3 regions of the Novosphingobium sp. PASSN1 genome follow, and region 3 is predicted to be linked to each of the others. Evidence: predicted binding sites of a transcription regulator. Region 3 holds the regulator's gene; each other region holds the start of a gene.
What was found. Region 3 encodes LexA, which represses DNA repair genes until DNA is damaged. Its sites were predicted from a motif close to GTTCCNCNCTTGTTCT; they were not measured.
Positions count from the first base shown of each region.

Region 1: a site for LexA is predicted at 2,017-2,032, ahead of uvrA (excinuclease ABC subunit UvrA). Genes of this name have one in related genera too.
Region 2: a site for LexA is predicted at 1,912-1,927, ahead of CFE35_RS02855 (S24 family peptidase). Genes of this name have one in related genera too.

Region 1 covers NZ_NKIS01000003.1:370,605-373,879, forward strand. Annotated here, with positions in the region: gene uvrA (excinuclease ABC subunit UvrA) at 1-2,005, opposite strand, end outside; cobalamin riboswitch at 2,569-2,775, shown strand; gene CFE35_RS07500 (TonB-dependent receptor) at 2,881-3,275, shown strand, end outside.
Region 2 covers NZ_NKIS01000001.1:631,928-635,202, reverse strand. Annotated here, with positions in the region: gene mobF (MobF family relaxase) at 1-1,203, shown strand, start outside; gene CFE35_RS02855 (S24 family peptidase) at 1,213-1,854, opposite strand; gene CFE35_RS02850 (hypothetical protein) at 2,064-2,261, opposite strand; gene CFE35_RS02845 (DUF5818 domain-containing protein) at 2,261-2,557, opposite strand; gene CFE35_RS02840 (hypothetical protein) at 2,563-2,988, opposite strand; gene CFE35_RS02835 (AAA family ATPase) at 3,184-3,275, shown strand, end outside.
Region 3 covers NZ_NKIS01000001.1:225,398-228,672, reverse strand. Annotated here, with positions in the region: gene CFE35_RS00985 (molybdopterin molybdotransferase MoeA) at 1-1,132, shown strand, start outside; gene lexA (transcriptional repressor LexA) at 1,209-1,901, shown strand; gene CFE35_RS00975 (ComEC/Rec2 family competence protein) at 1,898-3,275, opposite strand, start outside.

The DNA.
Region 1 (3,275 bases), on a different contig from region 3:
GGGGGACGCTGGCGGTAACATTCTGCAGGTTGTTGGCCCGCGCGCCTTCGACCGTCAGCTTGAGGCCGTTGCCCTTGCGGCGCTTCTTCGGCACTTCGATGCGGCGGGCGCCGGTGAGGTATTGGCCGGTGAGGCTGGCGGGGTTGTTCAGGATGTCTTCGAGCGTGCCCTGCGCGACGATCTCGCCGCCGTGGACACCCGCACCGGGGCCGAGATCGACGACGTGGTCTGCGGTGCGGATCGCGTCCTCGTCGTGCTCGACCACGATGACGGTGTTACCGAGATCGCGCAGGCGCTTGAGGGTGATGAGCAGGCGGTCGTTGTCGCGCTGGTGGAGGCCGATGGAGGGTTCGTCGAGCACGTAGAGCACGCCCGAAAGACCGCTGCCGATCTGGCTGGCGAGGCGGATGCGCTGGCTCTCACCGCCGGAAAGCGTACCTGAAGTTCGATCGAGGTTTAGATAATCCAGACCGACATTGTTCAGAAATCCAAGGCGTTCGTTGATTTCCTTGAGAATGGCCTTGGCGATCTGGCTTTGCTGCGATGTGAGCTGGGCATCGAGCGCGCCGAACCATTCCACCGCGGCGGCGACGGAGAGGTGGGTCACGCTGGAAATGTCCGCCATCGCCACCTTGACGCTGAGCGCCTCGGGCTTGAGCCGCGCGCCCTGGCAGGTTTCGCAGGGCTGCGCGGTCTGGAACTTGGACAGCTCCTCGCGCATCCATGCGCTTTCGGTTTGCAGCAGGCGGCGGTTCAAGTTGCCGATGACGCCCTCGAAGGCCTTCTGCACCGTGTAGGACTTGCGGCCATCGATGAAGGTGAGCGGGACGGCCTTGCCGGCGGTGCCATAGAGGATGACGACCTTGACTTCGCCGGGCAGCTTTTCCCACGGCGTTTCAAGGCTGAAGCCGAAATGCGCGGCGAGGCTGGCCAGCACCTGCATGTAATAGGGCGACGGCGGGTTGGACTTGGCCCACGGCACGACCGCGCCCTGCTTGAGGCTGAGGTTTTCGTTCGGCACGACAAGCTGGGGATCGAACAGCAGCTTTTCGCCAAGGCCGTCGCACGCGGGGCACGCGCCTTGCGGAGCGTTGAAGCTGAACAGGCGCGGTTCGATGCTTTCGATGGTGAAACCGCTGACGGGGCAGGCGAACTTTTCGCTGAAGACGATGCGGTTCGCGGCGAGGCCGGTTTTCTTCATGCCCTTCCTGGGCTTGGCCTCAGGCTCGGGCGCTTCGACGGGGGCGGGTTCCCCGCCGACAGCGGCGACAGTGGTGTCTGCCAGATCGAGATAGACGGTGCCGTCGGCCAGCTTCAGCGCCTGTTCGAAACTGTCCGCCAGCCGGGTGCGGAAGCCTTCATCCGTCTGCTTGACCGCGATGCGATCGACGACGACTTCGATGTCGTGCTTCAGCTTCTTGTCGAGCGCGGGGGCGTCTTCGATGGCCATCAGCTCGCCGTTGATGCGCACGCGGGTGTAGCCGGAGCGCTGCCATTCGGCGAGCTCCTTGCGGTATTCCCCCTTGCGGCCGCGCACGACGGGGGCGAGGAGATAGGCGCGCGTGCCCTCTGGCAGGGCGAGCACGCGGTCGACCATCTGGGTGACGGTCTGCGCTGCGATGGGCAGGCCCGTGGCAGGCGAATAGGGAACGCCGACGCGCGCCCAGAGCAGGCGCATGTAATCGTAGATCTCCGTCACCGTGGCGACGGTGGAGCGCGGATTGCGGCTGGTGGTCTTCTGCTCGATGCTGATCGCGGGGCTGAGCCCGTCGATATGCTCGACATCGGGCTTCTGCATCATCTCAAGGAACTGGCGGGCATAGGCCGACAAGCTCTCGACATAGCGGCGCTGGCCCTCCGCATAGATCGTATCGAACGCAAGGCTCGACTTGCCGGAGCCGGAGAGGCCGGTGATGACGATCAGGCTATCGCGCGGGAGATCAACGTCGATGCCCTTGAGATTGTGCTCACGCGCGCCGCGGATCGAGATGGTGCTGAGGGACATGAGGGCAGTCTGTTCCAGATTTGTTCGATTCCGGCAAGAGCGCGCGGAGGTTTTGCACCACGTGGGTGGGGGCGCAGGGGATGGCAAGGTGGCGCGGGGGGCAAGCCCTTTGCGCGCCCGGGTGTTTGGGGTTTCGCGCAGAAGCGCGGAGAGATTTGGGCGCTATTCACTCCGATCCCCGTTTGAAAGCGAACCTGTGGCTGAACGCGATCTCGCTTCGATGCCAATCGCAGTGGCAGCCGCGGAGCTTAAGATGGCACTGAAGCGCAACGGCTACCGTCTCGCATAGGTGTAATCGGCGGCAAATGTGTTTGAAATTGGACCGTTCAAAGCCAGTGGGCGGCGCGATGCATTTGCGCAGATCGTGGGGCGCTACAATCTGATCGTTGCCGAGGTGGAGAGCGATCCCGGGCTGCGGATAGAGTTGTCCTAAGTAAACGGTTGCGGTTGGGACTGACGAAAATGTGGGGATGCAAGGGCGATGGCCCTTGCCCGCCGGAGGCATCTTACCGAATGACGCGGGCGGTGTTTGAACTTGCCCCTTTGGGCAAGGGGCGTTAGGTATCTGACCTGACGCCACCGGTGCCCGTGCGAGCGGGCTAAGAGGGAATTCGGACGAATCTTCAGGGATTTGGCTCCGAAGCTGCCCCCGCAACTGTGCCCGGCGAGCGCCCTGTTCAACATGCCACTGGCCTTTGCGGGCCGGGAAGGCGAACGGGGGGCGATGACCCGGGCGAGCCAGGAAACCTGCCGGTGTGTGGTCGTTCCGCGGCCGGGCGGGGTGTACCGGGCGCATGCGAGAGATGGCGCGCCTTATGGCCCCGCGCACTCTCCCGCCATGGACGGCAACGTCCATGGGCCGGGAGGAATCTCGAGTGAAAAATCTTTATCTTTCTGCGTTTGCTTGTTGCCTTCTGGCGACTCCTGCGCTCGCCCAACAGGCTGGTGACATCGCAACGGATGTGTTCGTTGGTCCTGATGCTCTCCGCCGTGACCCCGCCAACATCACGGTTGTCGCCACGGGCAGCCCCCGGCGGATCGACCAGACGGGCCAGCCGATCACGGTGATCACGGCGGCCGATCTGGCCCGCTTGCAGGGGCCGGATGTGACGCGGGCGCTTGAACAGGTGCCGGGGCTGACGCTCAGCCGCAATGGCGGGCCGGGGGCGTTTACCGGGGTGCGGCTGCGCGGTTCGGATTCCGAGCAGGTGCTGGTGCTGATCGACGGGGTGCGGGTGGAGGATGTTTCCGCGCCCGGATCAGGGTTTGA
Region 2 (3,275 bases), 410 kb from region 3:
CTCCTCGCCAACCTTCTCGGCGTCGACCGCTTCGCCAGCATCGGCGACCGCAAGCAGCTGGGGGCGGTCGACGCGGGCAAGCCCTTCGATGTGATGCAGCGCTCCGGCGTCGAAACCGCCACGATGAACACCAACATCCGTGCTCGCACCAAGAGCTTGCGCGCTGCGCAGCAGGCGGCGCAGGGCGGGCGGATCGATGATGCGCTGCGGCACCTCGGCAAGAATGTCGTAGAGGTAGGTGAGGGCGCGGCGATCGAAGCAGCAGCGGCGTGGCTGGCGCTCACGCCTGCCGACCGCGAGCGCACCGCGATCTATGCCTCGGGGCGGGCGCTGCGCAGCGAGGTCAATGCCGCGGTCCAGACAGGACTCAAAGCCAATGGCGAATTGGGCCAGACGGCGCTGGGGCTCGATGTGCTCTCACGCGTCAACGCGACGCGCGAGGAGCTGCGCTATGCGGTGAGCTACCGCCCCGGGTTGATCGCCGTGTTCGACCGTGAAAACCGGGCACAAAAGCTGGCCAAGGGCACTTACACCGTCATCGACTGCGACCGGCAGCGCGGCTTGGTTACGCTGGAGGGAGCGGGTGGCAAACGCACGGCCCTGCGCCTCGATCGACTCCGTCCCAACGGCGGCTATGACCCTCTGCGGCTCTTCGAGGTCAAACGCCTCGACATCCATGCCGGCGACCGGATCCGCTGGACCGAAACCGACCACAAGCGCGGGCTGATCAACGCCGACCAGGCGCGCATAACCGGGATCAGCAGGGATGCGGTCTCGCTGGTGACCTCGACCGGCATTGCGCATGATCTACCGGTCGATGATCCGATGCTGAAGCGGCTCGACCTCGCCTATGCGCTCAACGCCCATATGGCGCAGGGGCTGACATCGGATCGCGGCATCGCGGTTATGGACAGCCGCGAGCGCAATCTCTCGAACCAGCAGACCTTCCTTGTGACGGTGACCCGCCTGCGCGATGGCCTGACGCTCTTCGTCAACGACGCCTCGCGGCTTGGCGCGGCCATTGCCCGCAACACCGGCATGAAGCGCTCAGCGCTTGAGACGGTTGGCCTGCTTCGCGATGCGGCCGCCTCGGGGCTCGCCAAAGGAGTGTCTGAGCGGGGTGTGCAGAACGAGGCACCGGTGCAGAAGGAGCCGCCCGAGCGCGAGAAGGCTATGGTCAAGCCGTTCGAGATGGGGATATGAGGCGGCGTTTCAGACCTTGCGGCCGAACCACAGCACCCGGCCGACGATATTCACCGATCGCCGGTCAAGTCCTTGCCAGCTTGGGTAAGCAGAATTGTCGCTGACCACGGAAATCTTGCGACCCTGAGGCTCGATCGCCACCCGCTTGACGTTGAGCGCGCCGTCCATGCGCAGGACATAGATCCCGTCGCGCAGCTTGGATTGCTCGTCCGACACGTCGACCAGGACCTCGTCGCCATCGTGCAGTGTCGGCTCCATCGAGTCGCCGGTCACCTTGATGATCGAGAGGTTGGTCGGCTTGGCCAGGGTCAGCTTGCGTAGCCATTTGTCGTCGAAACCGAACTGGCCGGCTTTGGCCTCGGTCCCTGCAAGGGCACCGTGACCCGCCGAGGCTTCGACATCAAGCACCGGGATCTGGACCAGCTGCACGACCGGCGTGGCCAGGGCAGTAGGCCCACCAAGCAAAGTCTCATCGACCCCGAAGAACTGGGCGAGGATATGCCGATCCCGTTCGTCGAGGTGGCGAGGGCTGCCTTTGCGGAGGAACTGCTGGATATAGGACACGTTTCGGCCAAGCAGCCGCGAGATCGACGAGTAGTTGACGCCGCGCTGGCGGATCAAATCATCGAGCACTGCGCGTGGATCGTTCATGGTCTGCGTTCCTGAGATTCTAGGATTCCATCCTAGGGCTAGGAAGTATCCTTACATGGAACAAAAAGTGAACTCAAGATGGTTTCGACGATCGGCAATGTACCCTACGACCCTCAGGCTCGATCAAACCTGCGGGTTCGCGTAAGACCCCTGTTCCATCGCGCGAGGGGCCGCAGGACGACTGAGGTATCTTGTTGGCGCAAGTGCGATCACTGCTTCGTTGGTGATCCGTGCCCATCAGAAAGTTCGGAAATCCGGCGCGCAATCGCCTGCCAGGTCGCGATGCCAGTTTGGTCACCCTCGAGTACGAGTACGCCGATCTGTTCAGCAACGAAGAGCGCTGCCTTGTCGCCATGGGTCTTGAGGACCTCATTGGCGCAGGCCCAGAGCTCCCAGTCGCTCAGCATCAGCCAAATGCGCTGATTGCAGTGGCAACGGTTGCGTACAGCCCATAGGCAACCAGCGCACCTATTGCCAGAAACTCGAGGCGCAGTTTGAATGCCTGCGGGCGAATCTGACCTGCAACCCGGATCTGATCGCACACCAGTCCATTGAACCCCGCGCGTTGCCCGACAACCTCGACATGTGATCCGACAAGCCTGCGGGCAGCGCGGGTGTTATCGAGCTCCCACATGCCGCCGCCATCGGCTTCCAGGACAAGGCCGTTGGGACCGTGTTGGATGGTGCCGGTCAGGTGCTCCATGCTGCTCACTTGCAGGCTGGACCTTTCCAGTAGCGGTCCCAGCGCAGGACCGTGCCGGTTTTTATCATCGCGCAGGAGAGATCGGCCCCAGACGGGAAGCGGCACCAGGCGGCTGTTCTGTTGCCGCCGGCTGACCCCACCGACTGGCAGACCAATCGAGGCCCAGCTACAATGACGTGCCCGGTCTCGATTGTTCCGCGCGGTCCGCCGAACAACTGGACCATAGCATCGCGTGCTTCGATCGCCGTTGCGGCAGGGCAAGGCTGGTTTGAGCGGCACGTGCCGTCCATCTCTCGCGCCGCAATACCGCCAATGCGGAGGTGCGGACCCTCAGCGCACCAGACCGGCCCATCTCCATCCCAGACATGCGTGGGCGTGCAGGTGAATGTTTGGCCCGCAGAAATGACTGCAGCGGCTAAAATCTGGAACATGGCTACGATGTTTCATCCATTATTCTGAGCAATTGCCAACGCTAAGGCAAAGCCATCCTGAACTCTAGGACACATTCACGCCTCTCGCGCCGGTTTTGCGAGCGCCGGTCCGCGTTGAATTCCTGCTATGATAAGTTAGTCTAAGAGGCGTAGCGCCACAGGCCATGGCAAGTCATAACGATCGGGGGAATCTCGTTGACCAGTGAAGACCGGCGCCCGCGCTGGATCCGTGATCTTACTCGATTCCTACCGCTGAAGAGCCAGTTCGTGCTCACGGGTAACGTTAG
Region 3 (3,275 bases):
CCCCGTGCTGCCCACCGAACACCGCACCACGGCCGATTGCCTCGGGGTTTACCTGGCCGAGCCGCTCACCGCGCTGCGCACCCAGCCCGCCGCCGATGTCTCCGCGATGGACGGCTATGCCCTGCGCGCCGCCGATCTCCCCGGCCCGTGGCGGGTGATCGGGGAAAGCGCCGCAGGCCGCCCCTTTGCAGGCACCGTCGGCCCGGGCGAAGCCGCGCGTATCAGCACCGGCGCGCTCGTTCCCGCCGGGGCCGACATGGTGCTCATTCAGGAAGACGCCGCGCGGAGCGGCGATGTGCTCACCCTCACCGGCACCCCGCCCGAACCGCCGCACCGCCATATCCGCCGCGCCGGCCTCGATTTTCGTAACGGCGACGTGCTGATGCAGCCCGGCACCAAAGTCGGCGCGGCGCAGATCGCGCTCGCGCTCACCGCAGGCCATGCACATCTTCCCGTGCGCCGCCCGCTCGAACTTGCGGTGATCGACAGCGGCGATGAACTGGCCGGGGCTTGCGCCAATCTCGCCGCGCACCAGCTCCCCGCCAGCAACAGCGCGATGCTCGCAGCGCTCGCCAGCCAGCCCGCCTTGCGCATCACCCGCATCGGCCCGGTGCCGGATCGGCTCGAAGCGCTCATGGCTGCGTTCGAGGCAGCCAGCGATGCCGACGTGATCGTCACCAGCGGCGGTGCATCGGTCGGCGATCATGATCTCATCCGCCCGGCTCTCGCCGCACTTGGCGCAGACCTCGCGTTCTGGCGCGTCGCGATCAAGCCCGGCAAGCCGCTGCTCGTGGCCCGGCGCGGTGCGCAAGTCATCCTCGGCCTGCCCGGCAATCCTGCCGCCGCGTTCGTGACCGGGTTCCTCTTCCTCCTTCCCCTGATCCGCGCCGCGCTCGGCGCTGCTGATCCGCTACCGCGCCGGATCCCGGCACGCCTGCGTGAGGCCATGCCCGCAGGCGGCAGCCGCATGGAATTCCTGCGCGCGGTATGGGATGCGGGCGAAGTCTCGCTCGACGGCTTGCAGGATTCCGGCGCGCTCTCCTCGCTCGCCCGTGCCAATGCCCTCGCCGTGCGTCCCGCGAACGAACCCGAAACACCGGCGGGTCAGTTTGTTCCTGTATACCTGCTCTAAATGCGCGGAATTGCTTGACGACCACTAATCTGTTGCTTATTCGTTCCGCATTCGTTCACTATAGGAGTGCGCACGAATGCTAACGCGCAAGCAGCACGAACTGCTGACCTTCATCCAGACCCGCCTTGAAGATTCCGGCATCTCCCCCTCGTTCGAGGAAATGAAGGAAGCGCTCGACTTGAAGTCGAAGTCGGGCGTGCACCGGCTGATCTCGGCGCTGGAAGAACGCGGCTTCATCCGCCGCCTGCCCAATCGTGCGCGCGCATTGGAAGTGATCCGCGAAAGCGATGCAGGCACCGCCAAGGTCGCCGCTCGCGCGGCGGCCAACGCGCCCAGTGCGCTGGCCCCGCTGCGCAGCCCCGCCCCGGTGCGCGAACCCGCGAACGACGTGATCGAAATCCCGCTCCATGGCCGCATCGCCGCGGGCGTCCCCATCGAGGCGATGGAGGGCACCTCCATGCTGCCGGTCCCGGCCGCGCTACTCGGCTCGGGCGAACACTATGCGCTCGAAGTGTCTGGCGATTCGATGGTCGAGGCCGGCATTCTCGATGGTGACTACGCCCTCGTGCGCCGCACCGATACCGCGCGTGACGGTGAGATCGTGGTCGCGCTGGTGCGCGGTGAGGAAGCGACGCTCAAGTACTTGCGGCGCGAGCGCGGCTTGGTCCGCCTCGATCCCGCAAATGCCGCCTATGATCCGCAGTTCTATCAGCCGCACGAAGTGCAGGTTCAGGGCAAGCTGGCGGGCCTGCTCCGCCGCTACCACTAAGGTATTGCAGGCTCCGGTGCGCCGCTGGCGTCCGGAGCCGCACTTTTCCGTTTGCGGAATTGATCGGGCGGTAGTCTCGGTGGCGGGGGGCGAAACCAGCCGTGCTGTCCTTGCGTCTCGGCCACGCTGCGCACCCGGCCTGAAACAAGATCGATCGCCAGCCCGCCCGTCTGGCCCAGCAGCGCCCGATCAGCCTTGAGCAGGCGCGGCTTGCAGGCAGCGGGCAGGCGGCGGTCGGCCACCACGATATCGGCCTTCGCACAAGCCGCAGCCAGCGCCGGGATCGGCACGAGATCCTTGCCTCGCGCCAGCAGCAGTTCGAACCGCCGCCCACCCCGCACGAGCGAGACTGCGCAGAAATCCTCATTGCAGTCCGCGCCCTTCCAATCCTCCAGCGTCAGCGCATTGCCGGTCATCCCGGCATTCTCCAGCAGCGCAGTCCGGGTATAACTCTCCTCCCGCACCGCCCGGAGCACCAGCAGATCCGGCCCTTCTCCGGTGATCCCCACATGGTGCCCATCGCCCGAGATCAGCACATCGGGCGTCCGCGTCAGCAGCAGCGCCGCGGTGCCCAGCGCGATGGGCACAAAGCCCCACAGCCGCACCCGCCCGCTCCACATCGCCAGCCACAGCAGCCCGCCGACGAACAGCGCAAACGTGCCGCCGCTCATGCCCGGCATCATCGTGACAGCACCCGGCTGGCCCGCCACGAGATGCGCCAGCCACAGCAGCAGTTCGAGCGATTTGCCCACTGCCCACCACGCCGGTGCGCCGATCCCCAGCAGATCGAGCGCCAGCGCCAGCGCGATCAGCGGCATCGTCAGAACAGTCGTGAGCGGAATGGCGAGCACGTTCGCCGCCGCGCCATAAACCCCGGCGCGGTGGAAGTGGAACAGGCTGATCGGCATCAGCGCAAGCTCGATCACCAGACCGGTCATCAGCAGCATCGCGATGTGCCGCCCCACCCGCGCGATGCGCCCTTCGTGGCTGTGCGAAAGGAACGCCTTCGCCGGTGCCGCCGTGCTGAACGCGACGATGGCGATCACCGAGGCAAAGCTCATCTGGAAGCTCGGCCCCAGCACCGCTTCTGGCCAGAGCAGCATCACGAACACCGCCGCCGTCGCCAGCAGCCGCAGCGACAGCGGATCGCGCCCCAGCGCCAGCGCCGCCAGCACGAGCAGCGAGCCCGAAACCGACCGCACCGTCGGCACTTCGGCCCCGGTCAGCACCGTGTAGAACACCCCGACCAGCGCCCCGACCCCGGCGGCCAGCAGCGGCAGCCGCACCCGCAGCGCGATGAAGGGAACGAGCGCCAGCAGCCGGATCGTCAGGAAATAGGCCCCCGCGATCACCGCGCTGACATGCAAGCCGCTG